Regions from separate parts of the Bacillus sp. ISL-75 genome, predicted to be linked through region 1. Evidence: predicted binding sites of a transcription regulator. Region 1 holds the regulator's gene; each other region holds the start of a gene.
What was found. Region 1 encodes Rex, which represses fermentation and respiration genes when NADH is low (regulators of the CRP and FNR family bind a similar motif). Its sites were predicted from a motif close to TTGTGAAATATTTCACAA; they were not measured.
Positions count from the first base shown of each region.

Region 2: the regulator Rex is predicted to act here: its motif matches at 1,218-1,235, upstream of J7E63_RS18940 (cytochrome c oxidase subunit 2A).
Region 3: the regulator Rex is predicted to act here: its motif matches at 3,433-3,450, upstream of J7E63_RS20345 (YwiC-like family protein).
Region 4: the regulator Rex is predicted to act here: its motif matches at 3,266-3,283, upstream of J7E63_RS20315 (TIGR04053 family radical SAM/SPASM domain-containing protein).

Region 1 is NZ_JAGGQX010000051.1:31,984-36,384, forward strand. It holds gene J7E63_RS20065 (sulfite exporter TauE/SafE family protein) at 1-729, opposite strand, end outside; gene ystJ (NADP-dependent malic enzyme) at 959-2,206, opposite strand; gene J7E63_RS20075 (redox-sensing transcriptional repressor Rex) at 2,364-3,020, opposite strand; gene moaC (cyclic pyranopterin monophosphate synthase MoaC) at 3,057-3,554, opposite strand; gene J7E63_RS20085 (ABC-F family ATP-binding cassette domain-containing protein) at 3,733-4,401, shown strand, end outside.
Region 2 is NZ_JAGGQX010000047.1:249-4,649, reverse strand. It holds gene J7E63_RS18945 (type III polyketide synthase) at 1-696, opposite strand, end outside; gene J7E63_RS18940 (cytochrome c oxidase subunit 2A) at 1,430-1,579, shown strand; gene J7E63_RS18935 (cytochrome c oxidase subunit II) at 1,601-2,077, shown strand; partial or broken gene J7E63_RS18930 (b(o/a)3-type cytochrome-c oxidase subunit 1) at 2,077-3,728, shown strand; partial or broken gene J7E63_RS18925 (carboxypeptidase M32) at 3,804-4,401, opposite strand, start outside.
Region 3 is NZ_JAGGQX010000052.1:37,836-42,236, reverse strand. It holds gene clpB (ATP-dependent chaperone ClpB) at 1-1,263, opposite strand, end outside; gene J7E63_RS20355 (YjzC family protein) at 1,434-1,613, opposite strand; gene J7E63_RS20350 (Crp/Fnr family transcriptional regulator) at 1,894-2,586, shown strand; gene J7E63_RS20345 (YwiC-like family protein) at 2,648-3,379, opposite strand; gene mobB (molybdopterin-guanine dinucleotide biosynthesis protein B) at 3,704-4,252, opposite strand; gene J7E63_RS20335 (molybdopterin molybdotransferase MoeA) at 4,240-4,401, opposite strand, start outside.
Region 4 is NZ_JAGGQX010000052.1:31,223-35,623, reverse strand. It holds gene moaA (GTP 3',8-cyclase MoaA) at 1-918, opposite strand, end outside; gene J7E63_RS20320 (Crp/Fnr family transcriptional regulator) at 1,282-1,980, shown strand; gene J7E63_RS20315 (TIGR04053 family radical SAM/SPASM domain-containing protein) at 2,062-3,186, opposite strand; gene J7E63_RS20310 (metal-sulfur cluster assembly factor) at 3,397-3,705, opposite strand; gene J7E63_RS20305 (Cof-type HAD-IIB family hydrolase) at 3,984-4,401, shown strand, end outside.

The sequences.
Region 1 (4,401 bases):
TGCGATAATAGGGGTCAGGACCATCGCACTTTTTAATACGGGCTGCGGAGCAAGGGCTGTAAACTTAGCCCCGACATAGGAGCCAATCATCGTTCCTCCTACCACTTCAACTAACAGGGTTAAATTCAGGTATCCTTCGAAATAGTAGCCGATTCCTCCTGCTAAAGCGATCGGCAAAATAACGAGCATTGTTGTACCCACTGATTGTTTAAGCGAAAGTCCCATGATGACCAGCAATCCGATTTGAATGAACGGCGCAGCACCTATCCCAAATGTACCAGACAACAATCCGGTAACCAACCCGACAACTGCCGCTTTCTTAATGAGAAGCAGGTTGCCAGGGTTCACTTTTTTGTTGTTTACCTTTATTTTTTGAACAATAAATAAGCGGACAACCAAGATCACAGCCGACAAAAATAACATCCCCGCTGTCAACCAATGCAAAGAATGGATCGGAATCAAACTGGCTAGTTTTGAACCTAAATAGGAGGCAGCTGCCCCAAATCCGCCGACGATTAAACCGGTTTTAATTGAGATATTTCCTTGACGAAAATGACTGTAGGCACCTGACATGCTAGTAAACACCATCGCTGCTAGTGATGTCCCTAACGCCATATGTATTGGTACTCCAAAAATAACTGTTAAGATGGCAATAATAAAGCCAGAGCCGCCCGCCCCGACAAATCCTAATAAAATCCCAAGCACAAACATCGTCAGCACAATCGCCAACTTCATCCCCTCCGATTGCAAAACCCTAGATGTCCTTCTAGGAAATGTTTTATTACTTACCTAAGGACGGGGTCATATAGACTGATTTAAAAAAGAAAAAAAACTATCATTTATTATTGTACTAAAAATTTAAAAGGTATATCGGAATTATGCCCTAATTCCCAAAATTTGAAAGACTACCTCAACTAGATTGAGATAGTCCTCCCTTAAAAGCTAAATTTTGCTCGACCTAAACATGCACTGGTTGTTTTGCTTCTTCTAATGCTGATAGGCGCTGCTTAATTTCCTCAACATTGATAATTCTTTGGGCTACCCCTGTTTCCATTGCAGTATACGCAACCGCGGTTGCTACCTGTGCTGCGACCCGAGGGTCAAATGGATCTGGAATGACATAATCGGCATGGAGCTCATCCTCTGAAATTAAACCAGCAATTGCATAGACCGCAGCAAGCTTCATTTCCTCGTTGATTTCCTTGGCACGGACATCTAAGGCGCCGCGGAAAATGCCTGGGAAAGCAAGCACATTATTAACCTGGTTCGGAAAATCAGAACGTCCTGTACCCACTACAAGAGCTCCTGCTTCTTTTGCTACATCCGGCATAATTTCCGGTACCGGGTTGGCCATGGCAAAGATAATCGGGTCACGGTGCATAGCGCTAACCATTTCCTTTGTAACGGCCCCGGCTGCTGATACCCCCACAAACACATCGGCGTCAATAAGCGCATCCGCTAACGTTCCTTGTTTTTGCTCGCGATTTGTCATTTGCGCCATTTCATCTTTGAATCGATTCATTCCGAATGGACGGCCTTCATAAATAATTCCTTTTGTATCACATAAAATAACATCCTTCACGCCCATATGCAGCAGGAGCTTAACAATCGCTACTCCAGCTGAACCTGCTCCGTTTACTGCAACACGAATATCTTCAATTTTTTTATCCGCTAATTTTAACGCGTTGATTAGACCAGCGGCTGTTACAATCGCGGTTCCATGCTGGTCATCATGAAAAACAGGAATCTCGCAGGCTTTGCGGAGGCGGTCTTCAATTTCAAAGCATTGCGGCGCAGCAATATCCTCCAAGTTCACTCCGCCAAATGTTGGTTCTAGCAGCCTGACGGTTTCTACGATCTGGTCTGTGTCAGTGGTGGCCAAGCAAATGGGAAAGGCGTCAACATCTGCGAACGATTTGAATAACACGGCCTTTCCTTCCATCACAGGCATCGCAGCTTTTGGTCCAATGTTTCCAAGCCCCAGAACCGCTGTCCCATTGGATACAACTGCGACTAGATTGCCCTTTGAGGTATAATCATAGACTTTATTTTCGTCTGCATAAATTTCCAAACACGGCTCTGCCACACCAGGTGAATAGGCTAGGCTTAAATCTTTTGCATTATGTACTCCCACCTTAGAATAAATCCCAACCTTGCCTTGGTGTTCCTTGTGCATTTTTAATGCTTCATCTCGTAAAATTGACATTGAATTTCCCCCACTTCCGTTAGTAACCGCTTGCATTTCATCTACCTACATCTTAGTCCATAAGAAAGTATTTTTATAGATTATGTAATTAAAAAAAGCAGGGATTTAATCATACAAAAGGCCTTCCACAAATTTCGTGGAAAGCCTTTTTAACTAATTATTCTTCATCTATTTCCACCGTTGGATAATGCTTTAAAAAGTAGACTAGCGATTGAAGCTCCACTGCCAAGTCAATATGATGGACCCTTATTAATGGTGGAACATTTAATCTTGCTGGAGTGAAATTTAAGATTCCTTTTACATTCGCTTGGACCAGTCGATCGGTTATCATTTGTGCGGCAGGAGCCGGAACCGTTAATATCGCCACAGAAATATTAGTTTCTGATAAAACCTTCTCTAAATCATCCATAGGATGAACGGGTACCTCGCGAATCATGGTTCCCATTTTGTCGGGATCCACATCGAAGGCGCATTCTATTTTTGTGTTATTATTTTTTAAAAAGTTATAGTTTAAAAAGGCAGTCCCAAGATTTCCGACTCCTATTAAGGCAACCTTAGTTAATTCATCCTGATCTAAGGTCTTACGGAAGAAGGATATTAAGTAATTAACATTATACCCATAGCCCTTTTTCCCTAACGCACCGAAATATGAAAAGTCGCGGCGAATCGTTGCTGAGTCTACCTTTACTGCTTCACTCAATTCCGCTGAAGAGACCCTTTGCTTGCCGGAACTATGCAGGTTTTTTAGAAATCGATAATAGAGGGGCAGCCGTTTTGCTGTCGCCTGTGGTATTTTCGTTGTTTCATTACTCATAATCTCCCACACCCCATGAATGGTTTAGTTAAAAATTTATTTAACTCTTTCATCTCTTTTAAAATCACCGTTTTTACCGCCCGTTTTTTCGACAAGATACGTCGGGCCAATTACCATACCTTTATCAACGGCTTTACACATATCATAAACTGTTAAGGCACATGCGGATACGGCTGTTAACGCTTCCATTTCCACGCCTGTGCTCCCCTTCGTTTTAACGGCTGCAGCAATATATAATTGATAGTTCTCATCCTTATCCTGTTCCCAAGAGAAAGAAATATTAACACCTGTTAATGGAATCGGATGGCACATTGGAATAAAATCCCATGTCTTCTTTGCTGCCATGACAGCTGCTATCTGGGCCACTGCTAAGACATCGCCCTTCTTCATCTCATTATTAGTTATTTTATCATAAATTTCTTTACTAACGGTAATGCTGGAGTGAGCAAGCGCCGTACGTGCCGTTTCCGGCTTATCACTGACGTCGACCATTTTTGCTCTGCCTTCTTCATTAAAATGCGTAAATTCTGCCATATAAAAAATCCTCCCATCAAATCATACACTATTTTACCTTATATGTGTGTGAAACTTTGAACTAAATATTACATTTTTTGACGATTTAGGACCCTTACTCCGCTAATAAGGCGAGCAGTTTATTGCCGACATACCGGGAATAAGGTACACTAATCCTATGTAATAGAGGTGAATGAGAATGATTTTGCTACAGGTTAATCAATTACAAAAATATTATGGTGCTGACCTTATTTTATCGAATATTAAGCTCGAATTACAAACTCGGGACCGTGTTGCCCTTGTTGGACGCAATGGGGCGGGAAAATCGACATTATTGAAGATTATTGCCGGACACTTGTCGCATGATGGCGGAGAAATTATCAAGCCGAAAGAAGTGACAATTGGCTATTTAGCTCAAAATACTGGGTTAGAATCATCATTATCTATATGGGATGAAATGCTGACGGTTTTTGAACCGCTGCGATTGATGGAAAAACAACTCCGCACACTTGAAGAACAAATGGCTGATCCCCTCGTTTTTGAAGACAGTGGCAGGTACGAAAGAATCCTAAAAGAGTACGATCATCTTCAGGTGAAATTTAAAGAACAGGGAGGGTATCAATATGAGGCAGAGATGCGCTCCGTCCTTCATGGGCTGAATTTCCATGACAAATCCTTGATGATATCTAGTTTAAGCGGCGGGCAGAAAACTCGTCTAGCCCTTGGTAAACTCTTGTTAACCAGGCCTGATATCCTAATATTGGATGAGCCCACAAACCACCTTGATATTGATACGCTTTCCTGGCTGGAACAATATTTACAAAGTTATCATGGAGCGATTTTGATCGTTTCCCATGACCGCTATTTT
Region 2 (4,401 bases), on a different contig from region 1:
GTTCGGCATAAGAGTGGACTGTGTAGCAATGATGGAGGGGGAAATCGGCTTCTTCCTGAAATCTGAAGAGTATGAATCATCACCGCAAACCAAGGCACAGGCTACACCATCGGCAAACAAAGAAGTTCCGATTAAATTACTTTTCGAAAGATCATTACGCTGAAACGTTAGGCTGCAAAGCTCAACTGAGAGTACTAGGGCCTTTGCTTTTGGAAAGGCAAGACAATATTCATAGGCTCTCGATAGACCAGCAGCACCGCCTGCACAGCCAAGTCCCCAAATAGGTACCCTCTTTGTGTGTGAATTAAACGGGAGGAGATTCATGATCCTCGCTTCGATACTAGGTGTGGCCATCCCCGTGGTTGAAATAAAAAAAATGATGTCAATTTCTTGGTAATTAATATTTCGCTTTAAGTAATCCTTATTATTTAAACACTTCTCGATTGCTTCTTTTCCAAGTGTCACCGCAGATTCAATATATGCAGAATTTTTTTCTTCAAAAGTATGTTCTTCTTTAAACCAATCGAGATTTTTAACAAAATGTCTTTTTTCAATTTGTCCATTTTGAAAAGCTCGTAAAAGTCTTTCAATATCCTTAAATGAATCTGAGAAAAGCTCTCGTGCAAACTCCAAAGCTTGATTTTGGTTAACTTCAAAAGGGGGAGTAACCTCTGCAACTGAAATAATTGTAGGCATGTTTTTTCTCCTTCAATCTATGTAAGGGTATTTTTTCCAGTTTCAAGGTTTTTATTCCAGAGTTTCAGAAAGCAAAAAAAAGCTTCCCTATATGAAGAGGAAACCAAAAGTTTCCACTCTGGGAAGCAAACGTTTTGAAGGTTGTTGCTGTGCTCTTAAATTATATAATGGATACTGATTTCATTCATTAACTAATGATTTCCAGTTCAGAAGTTCTTATTAAACAGCAAGAAAAATACTTATAAATATTTTTTTAACTTATTTTTTATCGGGTTGTTTTTGAACTTCAATTTTAATTTTATTTTTTACTAATGTTCCGCAGATTTTACAGATTTCTACCTGGTCATACAAAAGGCGGCAATTATCACAATAATATTTTTCCACAAAAACACACTCTTTTCTGAAGGAAAATATGAATTTCTTAATATCATATTTATAGGATTCCAAAGTGTGACATTCATTTCAAAAAGGGTGGTTAATTTCGTGTGTGAATGATTATTCAATTACTTTTATCACTGATAAAGTGTGATATTTCACATTTTAGTCACAAATACCCCCTGGCAATTGTGATATAAATCACTGTTACATCAATTTTATAATATTAACATAGTAGATATCTTAGGAATGAACATTTTGTGAACTGCTAATTTTGTTATTTTTTCTTCACAATTGTTTTGTATTATGAAAGAGAACTAATCATTTATTTTAACTACTCTGAAGGGAGTGCAGGGGGATGGCGAAGGCGGAACTTAAAACAAACCAAAAAACAGAAATCGAAGACAGCTCTTCTCTTAAAGGGACATTAGCGTCCGTTTTCTTTTTGGGAGCTTTTATTGTTGTCACTTGGGTAAGTGTCTATTACCTATTTGTTGAACGCTTTTAATAATTGAAGGGGGAAAGAATTATGCATATGCATAAGTTCGAGAAGATTTGGCTAACTTTCGGAATTAGTGCACTGGTAGTATTTTTGACAGTTGTGGGTGTAAGCGCATTCTATCTTGGTAACAAGCCTCCAAGTTGTTTAACTACGATTAATGTGGATAAGGTCGATCAAACAAAACCATTTGATAAACCAGGATTACATAAGGTTGAAGGTAAAGATTGGGACTATGAATTAGTTTATGTAGCTGCAGCGTTCTCCTATAATCCAGTGAAAGTGGAAGTACCAGTTGGGGCAAAGGTAAAAGTTATAGCTACAACCAAAGATGTTGTCCACGGGTTTGAAGTAGCTGGAACAAATATTAACATGATGCTTGAACCTGGTTATGTCAGCGAATATACAACCACGTTTGATAAAGCTGGAGAATATTTAATTGTTTGTAATGAATATTGTGGTGCTGGGCACCATTTAATGAGTTCGATGATTGAGGTGGTAAAATAATGGCTAACTCGACAGCAGCAAAAGTAAAAGTTGATCCTCGTGATGCAAAGCTTTCAATGGCCCACTTTTTTGTTGCCTTCTCTGCACTTGCACTTGGTGGTTTAATGGGGCTATTACAAACCCTTGTCCGTTCCGGTAAATGGGAACTTCCATGGGGAATTGATTACTACCAAATCTTAACCGTCCATGGTGTTTTAATGGGATTGGTTTTAACGACATTTTTTATTATGGGATTTCAGTATGCTGCCGTAAGCAGAACCACTGGCGGGCATTCAAATGCTGCTCGCCGCACTGGCTGGATCGGTTTTTGGATCATGTTAGTCGGTACCTTAATGGCAGCTACCATGGTTTTACTTAAGGAAGCATCCGTACTTTACACTTTTTATGCACCACTTAAAGCCCATTGGATATTTTACTTAGGCTTAACCTTTGTCGTTATAGGAAGTTGGATTGATGGTGCCTCACAAATCATGACCTATGCAAAATGGAGGAAGAATAATCCTGGGCAGCCGAGTCCGTTATTAAGCTTTATGGCTGTTATAAATACAGTCATGTGGATTATCGCTACTCTTGGAGTTGCCGCAACAGTATTATTCCAATTACTTCCCTGGTCGCTTGGATTAGTTGATACTGTTGATGTGTTAGTAAGTCGGACTTTATTCTGGTATTTTGGGCATCCACTTGTTTATTTCTGGTTATTGCCTGCATATATGTGTTGGTATGCAATTATCCCGAAAATTATTGGTGGGAAAATTTTCTCTGATTCATTAGCACGTTTGTCATTTATTTTGTTCCTGCTATTCTCGATTCCGGTTGGTTTTCACCATCAATTAACAGAGCCAGGTATTGACCCTGTCTGGAAGTTCTTACAGGTTATCTTAACATTCATGGTTATTATTCCATCGTTAATGACTGCCTTCTCTCTTTTCGCAACCTTCGAGAGATATGGTCGCTCAAAAGGAGCAAAAGGCCTGTTTGGCTGGTTTAAGGTTCTGCCATGGGGAGATGCTCGTTTCACAGTTCCATTTATTGGTATGGCATCATTTATTCCTGCTGGAGCTGGTGGTATTATCAATGCATCCAACCAAATGGACCAGGTAGTTCATAATACTATTTGGGTGACAGGTCACTTCCATTTAACTGCTGCAACATCGGTTGTATTAACGTTCTTTGGGATCTCCTATTGGTTGGTACCACATTTAACTGGACGCAAATTGACCAAAGCAATGAATAAATTAGGAATAATCCAAGCATGGGTTTGGTTTATTGGAATGGCATTCATGTCAGGTGCAATGCACTTCCAAGGTCTCCTTGGCGGTCCAAGACGTTCCGCTTTCTCTACATACGGCGGGGCGAATGGATTCCTTATCAAATCGCTCAAGCAGTCGGCGGGACCATTTTATTCCTAGGAATTATTCTGGTTATTATCATATTTATCAATCTTGCCTTCTTTGCTCCAAAAGGGGAAGAAGAATTCCCTGTTGCTGTTGCAGAAAATCTTGAAGAAAAAGCACCAATGGTATTTGAAAACTGGAAATTGTGGCTTGGAATTGCAGCAGCCCTTATTCTTTTTGCTTACACGATTCCGTTTATCGATATTATTCAAAATGCCCCTCCAGGTTCAAAAGGATTTCAGACTTGGAGTAAATAGCAATTAATAGATCCGCAGAAAAGGCTTCAATCTCATCGATTGAAGCCTTTTTGTATCATTGTTACATTGCTTTAATCACAATGAGCCTTTTTCATTTAACAAATAAATCTTTCTATATTTCTCATAAAGATAATCAATTAAATATTTAGGATTTAGTCCTTCTCCTGTAACATCTTGTAAGATTTCAAGCGGTTTTTTCATTTTTCCATATTGGTGAATATTTTCGGTCAGCCATTCTTTTATCGGCAGAATGGTACCGTCTTCGACTAATTGATCAAAATTTGGAAGATCATCCATCATTTTATGCTTAAATTGTGCTGCATACATGTAGCCTAAAGCATAAGATGGGAAATAACCAAAGCTGCCTCCTGCCCAATGGACATCTTGAAGAACTCCCTGTGCATCATTTTCAGGACGAATTCCTAAGTATTCTTCGTACTTGTCATTCCAAATAGTCGGTAAATCCTTCACATCAATCTCATCATTGAATAAGCCTTTTTCAATTTCATAGCGGATTATAACATGGAGCGGGTATGTTAATTCATCTGCTTCAATTCTAATGAATGACGGTTTAGATTCGTTTATAGCCCGATAGAATTCTTCAATTTCCACTTGGTCAAATTGACCATTTGCATATTCTTTTAAAAGATCGTAGTTATTTTTCCAAAATGGT
Region 3 (4,401 bases), on a different contig from region 1:
GCGTGTTACTTCATCTAATTCGGTAGGCATTGAATCTATTTCAGTACGTATTAAAGCACAAGCCTCATCGACTAGATCAATTGCTTTATCAGGCAAAAAACGATCGGTGATATAACGATCAGATAATGTGGCTGCAGCAACCAAGGCATGGTCATGAATTTTAACACCGTGATGCACTTCATATCGTTCTTTTAACCCTCTTAAGATTGAAATGGTATCTTCAACGTTTGGTTCTTGAACCAATACCTGCTGAAATCTACGTTCAAGCGCTGGATCCTTTTCGATATATTTTCGGTGCTCATCTAGAGTAGTTGCTCCAATACAATGAAGTTCACCACGGGCAAGCATTGGTTTTAACATATTGCCTGCATCCATCGCGCCTTCCGTCTTACCGGCTCCTACGATCGTGTGAATTTCATCAATAAATAACAAAATTCGTCCTTCACTTTTTTTGATTTCATTTAGGACTGCTTTCAATCTTTCTTCAAACTCACCTCTAAATTTGGCTCCAGCAATTAACGCACTCATATCCAATGAGAAAATTGTTTTATCCTTGAGTCCTTCCGGTACATCTTTCCTAACTATCCTTTGTGCCAACCCTTCCACAATAGCAGTTTTCCCTACACCAGGTTCACCGATTAAAACAGGATTATTCTTTGTTTTCCTTGATAATATCCGAATTACATTGCGGATTTCAGAATCACGGCCAATAACTGGATCCATTTTTCCTTCTTTAACCTCAGCAACAAGATCCCGTCCATATTTTTTTAGTGCTTCGTATCCTGCTTCTGGATTTTGTGATGTCACTCTTTGGTTCCCCCTAATTTCTTTAATTGCTTGCAAAACTTTGTCTGGTTGAATTCCAACGTTTTGTAAAAGCCTTCGCATTTCTGAATCCTTCGCGTAGACTGCAGCTAACAGAAGATGTTCAACCGATAAATACTCATCAGAAAACTTTTTGGCAAACTCCTCGGCACTGACAAAAAGTTTTTGCAGCTTGGCTGTGATATAAAGTTTTCCCTGTTCAACCCCACTTCCCGTAACCTCTGGTTTTTTAGCAAGAGCAGCAGTAAGGTTCTTTCTAATTTTTTCGGGAGGGATACCTGACTTTTCTAATATAGAAGAAATGAGACTATCTTCTTGATCCATTAAACATAAAAACAAATGGGGTTCATCAATCTCTTGATGATTTTCTTTGACAGCTAGTGACTGAGCATCCATTAGCCCCTTTTGTAACCTTTCTGTCATTCGATTCATGTCCATTTTTTATCACACCCTTTTTGACCAATTTTGACCTTTCCTTTTATTATAAAACTTCATATATAAAAAGTAAATTTTTGCAAAGAAGAAAAACAGCAAAAATTGCCCACAAACGCCAAGGCGCAGGCAAAAGAAAAAGCCACCCCATGGATGACTTTTCCTTATTTATTTATTTATGGTTTCCGCTGATATGTCCAAACACGTTCATCATTTGATGTTTCAGGAAATGTATCCCCTGCTTTTAGCTTTATTTTTTTTGGATTATTAACAGGGCTTTCCGTGTCACCGATTTCAACATACACACCATTATTAGGTGCTTTTTTTCCTGATTTAAACTGATGATTTTGACCCATTTTTTTCCCTCCTTCTATTCTACATCTTTATTATTACCTTTTTGTTAGCGGTCCATTATTGGAATTTTTTGCAAATTATATTATTAGTCGACATTATTTCCTAAGAAATACGCAAAGATTCTTCAAACTTTTGACGATTGTATGAACTTATCGCTCATTTGTTGCTAATTATTCTTTGTTAACAATATAATTATAGTATTATCTAGCAAATTAAACCTTGACTGTCATTTTTTAAAATCAAATGAGCATTGAATTCGTACCTTTAAAGGTGGTTATGAGTATGCAGTCAGTAAAAGAAATGCCGGTAACACTGTCCCATCTTTTTGATACCGTTCACCATATAAAAAAAATTGAAAAAGGTACCTTTTTATTTCAAGAAGGATCTGTAGCCGATGAATTGTATATTATTCAAAGTGGCATTCTTCAAATCAGCAAGATCATCCCTGACGGAAGAGAACTTACGTTAAGAATGTGCTCGCAGGGTGATTTTGTTGGTGAATTAAACTTATTTTCCCCTTCTTCAAGATATTTATTAAGTGCACGTGTTGTCGAGAGTGGTGAAGTAGCCGTTATTATGAAAGACACGCTTGAGGAAAAACTCTCACAAAATCTGGCACTTTCATTTGAATTCATAAAGTGGATGAGTCAGCAATATCGAAAAACACAAACCAAGTTTCGTGATTTGGTTCTTCATGGAAAAAAAGGGGCTCTTTATTCCACACTTATTCGAATTACCAATAATTATGGAATTAAAACCAATAAAGGAATATTAATTGAATTACCACTAACCAATCAAGAGTTAGCCAATTTTTGTGGTACATCAAGAGAAGTAGTAAATCGCTTGTTAAGCGATTTACGTAAGGCCGATATCCTGTCAATTGATAAAGGAACAATTACTATTCATGATTTAGAGTATTTAAAACGGGAAATTGATTGTGAAGATTGTCCAACTGAAATCTGTAAAGTTGATTAGAATTGCTGCTGGCAAACAACTTAAAATAAAGCAAAAAAATCGGTCATATCGACCGATTTTTTTATTTTAATAAGATTATTTGAATGGCCATGATCGTAAAGAATATAGCTGAATTTATTATTTCGTAAATGCCAATTTGTTTAGGCGATAATGGTTTCCCATAAAATATAATAGCTCTCAGAAGACTTGGGATAAATGCCATAGCAACGATCCAAAAGCCAACTCCGAACCACACTGTCACTAACATAAAATGGTAAATCCATGAAATCCATTTAAATTGGGTATTCTTCTTCTCCCTAATCATTGTTTTGACATAAAAAGTACAGCCCACAAAAAACAGGACCGAAGTTACAAAGGTGAAAACAAGCATCTCTATGTTTATAACACCGTGTCCTAAATAACTGCTTGCTAATCCAGCAACTGAAAAGGCAAAAATAGCAGAGAGATCATTCATAAAAGCACGGTCTTGATTTTTGGAAGTAAAGTAAGCATTTAGTATAAAAAACGGAATCATTAGAAGACCAAAATAAAAAATAGTTGGTCTTTCCAAAAGTGGAATAAGTAAAAGTAATAGGGATGGAATCATATATACAAGTGTCCATATAGTATAAAACTGAAGTTTTTTCTTTTTAAATAAAAGAAGCATCGGATAGGTCGCCAAGTATAATAGGAGCCATCCAAAGAAAAATGGAACATGCTTCCACATAAACCCTCCTTCAATGACACCAAGCCAAAAAGGGATGATTAGCATTGCCCATGCACCATGTTGTTTCGGTAAAAATAACTTCATCATTTTCACTCCTCTTCCTTGACTAACCTAAATATAAGCCAGCTGAGCGGAAAAATAAGTGAAACACATCACATAATTACAGTAAAAAAGAAGGACTCCGCCTTCTTTTTGTGACAAATTTGTTTAGGTTAAAAGGGAAGTACAGCAAATCTATATCATCTACTAGGTAACTTCAATCATCTCTAGTTCGGTTATCTGATGAGTGATTGCTGTATTTCCATTAAAGACCCATAATTCTATTTTAACAAACATTATATCCCCTAAATTGTATTGTAGAGTATATCCATATTTAAAGCTGTGATAAAAGTAACAGATTTGACAATTTTATTAACTTTTTTGATCAATATTATGAACAAGCTCCTGAAGTACTTGCGCAGTCCAGATTAATGCACCTTCATCGTTGATATGAAAGCTGGGCACATTGATTCTTGATGTGATTTGCTCCTGCATTTCTTCCTTCCAATACACAATAGCAGAAACATTACTTACGGTATCTAACAAAGAAAGGTCACTTTCATCTCTTAATAGCAGTAACTTCGGGAAGGACTTAAACTTATAGCCTTCGATTAATATTACATCTGGATGAAAGAATTTCATTAACTCGATCTGATCTTCTAGTGATGGATAGAAATTGTCAGCCTGTAACATTAAACTTCCATCCCCTTCCACAATCGAGGCAAGAGCACCTGCATTTAGATGTTTTTCTGTATCTTTCTGCGGCAGAGCTGCCAGCCTTCCTCCATGACCATGATGCTTAATCGTAACTGTTTTAAGTCCTTTTTTTACTAAGTCTTCGATCATTTTGGCTGTTATGGTGGTTTTACCACTATTTTGATAACCAACCACTTGAAAGACGACAGGCTTTACCACGGCCACATACTGCCAACCTGGTCTTCAAGCAGGAGGACATCCACTTCACTTCCGGCTGTAAAGCCTCTAGTTCCGCCTGGAAGAATCATCAACGAATTCGCTCCAGAAAGGCTCATAATAATGTTAGACTTGTCAAGTCCACTCGGTGTTGCCTT
Region 4 (4,401 bases), on a different contig from region 1:
GCTCACCCGCTCACGGATTTCTTCGTCAGAGGCACCGTTTCTCATAAAATTACGGATATCATGCCCATTCCCATTAAATAAACAAGTAAAAATCTGACCATTCGCTGAAAGTCGAGAACGAGTGCAACTTGAACAAAACGATTCCGAAACAGATGTGATAAATCCTACATTCACATCTTTATCTTTATAGCGGTACACCTTTGCCACTTCTCCGTAATAGGCTGGGTCAACGGGTTCAAGATCAAATTGTTCTTTTAACAAATAATATATCTGTTTTTTTGTAATAACATCATCCATTTTCCAGCCGTTCGTGGAGCCAACATCCATGAATTCTATATAGCGAAGCTCCAGACTGTTCTCCTTGCAGTACTCTGCCATTGGAATAATTTCAGTATCATTCAAACCTTTTTTGACAACCATATTAATTTTGACCCCAAGACCTGCTTGTTTCGCTGCTTCAATGCCTTCCAAAACTGGCCCAGTTCCAACTCCACGCCCGTTAATTTGGCCAAACAATTCATCGTTTAAGGTATCAAGGCTTACATTTACTCTTTTGAGTCCTGCTTCCTTTAAATCTTTGGCAAATTTCGGCAAGAGCACACCATTCGTCGTTAATCCGATATCAAGTAAGCCCTCAATAGCTGACAGCTTCTTAACAAGAATGGGCATATCTCTTCGAAGAAGAGGTTCTCCTCCAGTTAGGCGAATTTTTTCCACACCCAAACTAACAAATATTTTCGCTAGTCGTTCGATCTCTTCATAGGATAGCAAAGCATTTTTAGGAAGAAACTCAAAATCAGGACCAAATTGATCTGCTGGCATACAGTATTGGCAACGGAAATTACATCGATCAATCACAGAAATTCTTAAGTCATGCAATGGTCTATTTAATTTATCTTTAATAATGGTTTTTTCCATTCCATATCAACTCCATTATTTTAAGGAACCTAATGATATTCAGTGTACCAGTCTTTAGATAAGAAAACTGTTACTTTATTCACTATAACAATACTTTTTAATACAATTCTTATCTTAGCAGAAGTTTTACAATCTATAAATAACTGTTTTGGAAAAAAATTTCCTCTACAGATTTTATTCATTTAAACGATAATTTTAATGGAAAATAAATAAACATGATTAATTTCATATGAGTTTTCACTATATTGTCATTGTTTACTTCTTCTTATTGATTCCTCATAAGATAAAATGGTACTAACAAACTAAACATTGATCACGATGGAAAATAGATGGTTGTTAATATGACACATTGAGGTGAAGCTGATGACAGCAATAATGAAACCAACTCATTCAATTGAAATAAAAGAATTGCTTAAATTTGCAGACCGGAAATTTAAAAGTGAAAAAGGAAGCTTTTTATTTCAAGAAGGAATGCTTGCGGAAGAACTTTACATTATCATTTCCGGCAAAATTCAAATCAGTAAAATTACTTCAGATGGCCGTGAACTTTCATTAAGAATTTGTGGAGAAAATGATATATGCGGGGAATTAACCCTATTTACTGATAACCCAAGATATTTATTAAGTGCAATGGTTCTTGAAGAAGGAGAAATCGTAGCAATAAAAAAGGATATAATCGAAAGTGAGATTTTCCAAAACAGTAAGCTTGCTTTTGAATTTATGAAATGGATGAGTGATCATTTCCGGAAAACACAAACAAAATTTCGCGACCTCGTTTTAAATGGAAAACGAGGTGCCCTTTTCTCAACTCTTATCCGTATGTCGAATAGTTATGGTATTCAAAAAGATAATGGGATCTTAATAGATCTGCCGTTAACCAACCAAGAACTTGCCAACTTCTGCGGTACTTCACGTGAGAGTACAAACCGTATACTTAGTGAACTAAAAAAAAATAAAATCATTTCAGTTAAAAAAGGAAAGATCTCAATATTGGATTTACAATACTTAAAAAATGAAATCGACTGTGAAAATTGTTCTGCCGTTTATTGCAGTATCGAATAGGCTGGCCTTTACTTATTTGCAGTTATCAAAATACGCAAGGCTGTCTCACTATAATGAGGCAGCCTTTTTTATCGGTTTTAATTACTGTTCTTGCTTTTCTCTTAATGCTTTAGGAATATAAACGCAGAATGGCTCGCTTTCTAGATAATCTCCAGTCATTGCATAAGCTCTAGACCTTGATCCCCCGCAAACATGACGGAATTCACAGACACCACATTTCCCTTTAAAAAGATCTGGGTTTCTTAGAGATTGGAAAATTGGTGATTCACGATAAATTTCTGCTAATGGCGTTTCCCGAATATTACCAGCTTTAACGGGTAATAGTCCGCTTGGATATACATCGCCAATATGGGAGATGAAAACAAAACCATTACCATCATTAACACCTTTTGGTGCTCGTCCTAAACCATCGATAGAGCCTGTTAATCCTTTTTCTGTTAATGCGCTTAAATACTCAATCTCATCTGTTGTTTCCTTCGCTTCGCGCATTTTTTGTTGTATCACAACACGTCTGTAGTGCATGGCTTCTGTTGTTTTGATATCAAAAGACACGCGCTTACTTAAATCATATAGCCATCTGAATACTTTTTCATGTTGAACTGGAGAAATCATATCTGATTGTTGACCTCTTCCTGTTGGCACTAGGAAAAAGACACTCCATAACACGCATTCTAAATCTTCAACCATTTTTGCCATTTCATCAAGGTAGTCAATATTGTAACGGGAAATCACCGTATTAATCTGAATGGGTAATCCAACTTCATGCAAATATTTTATTTTTCCCATGGTAAGGTCAAATGATCCAGCTGTTCCTCTAAAATGGTCATGAATCTCAGCCCTAGGACCATCAATACTAAATGCCCAGCGAGCAAGACCTACTTCTTTTGCTTTTTCAATTGCTTCTTTTGTTACATTTGGTGTCGCGCTTGGGGTCATTGATACCCGTACGCCTTTTTCAACTGCATATTTCGCAATATCAAAAACATCTTCTCTCATCAGCGGGTCTCCGCCAGTAAAAACAAGCATCGGATTGTTCATTTCATATATTTGATCAATTAGATTTTTTCCTTCTTCAAAAGCTAGTTCACGCGGATCCCTTTTATACTGTGCATCGGCACGGCAGTGCAGACACTTTAATTGACAAGCTCTAGTGAGTTCCCATATTACGATAAAAGGGTCTTTATTAAAATCTCGGCTAATAGCCATATGAAACGCCTCCTAATAACGGCTATTCAAATCCAACAGCCTTATTAATCTGTATTATAAAGGTGTTTATATTTGAAAAAAGTGAACTATCTCACATTCTGTAAGCTAGATATGTCTGAATCGTGAAGGAAAATACAAAAACAGCAGAAAATCTGCTGTTTCTAAAAAATACGCTTATTATACTGAGAGTTCAAAAGCCTCTAATTAAGCTTAGCGAATTCCTAATGCGATTTTCGCATAACGTGACATCATTTCTTTATTCCATGGAGGATTAAAAACAATATTTACTTCTACTTCTTTGATTTCCGGAATGTCGGCCAATGCCCGTTTAACCTGGTCAACAATTGTTCCAGCAAGTGGGCAGCCCATTGAAGTTAACGTCATGGTAATCGTTACGTTTCCTTCTTCATCCATTTCAGCATTATATACTAATCCTAAATTAACAATATCTACTCCTAGTTCGGGGTCGATTACTAGTTCTAAGGCACCCATGATATTTTCTTTTAGTTCTTCATTCATGTTTGATCCACTCCTTCATTATCTTTGTCCCACTCTATTATAGCAAATTATCAAGCATGCCAAGATTGAGACTTAGTTAAAAAAAGTATATAGTTTTTTTATATCATTTGGTGTGAATTTTTTTACAGTTTAGATATAAAATTGTTAACATAGTAAATATAGGAATTAATAATTCCACAAAGTATTAAATTCATAATTGCAGTGTAACATGTATATAAATTTTTTCCTAAAGCGACGCACTTTATTAGCGATGAAAATTATAATTAGAAGGAGTTATTATGACAGATAGACACCTAATTGCATTAGATTTAGATGGGACATTATTAAAAGATGATAAAACGATATCATTAAAAACACACGGAATTATTAAAAAAGCAAGAGAACAAGGTCATATCGTTATGATTGCAACAGGAAGGCCTTATCGTTCCAGTGAGATGTACTATCGGGAATTGGATTTGGACACTCCGATTGTCAATTTCAATGGAGCATTTATGCATCACCCTCGAAAACCTGACTGGGGATATTATCATGAACCTCTTGATATAAAGGTTGCCAAAGAAATTGTGGAAGCGTGCAGAAGTTTCCACTTCCATAATATAATTGCCGAAGTGATCGATGATGTTTACTTCCATTACCACGATGAAAAGCTGTTAGATATTTTCAACTTTGGCAATCCAAAAATCACTACGGGAGATC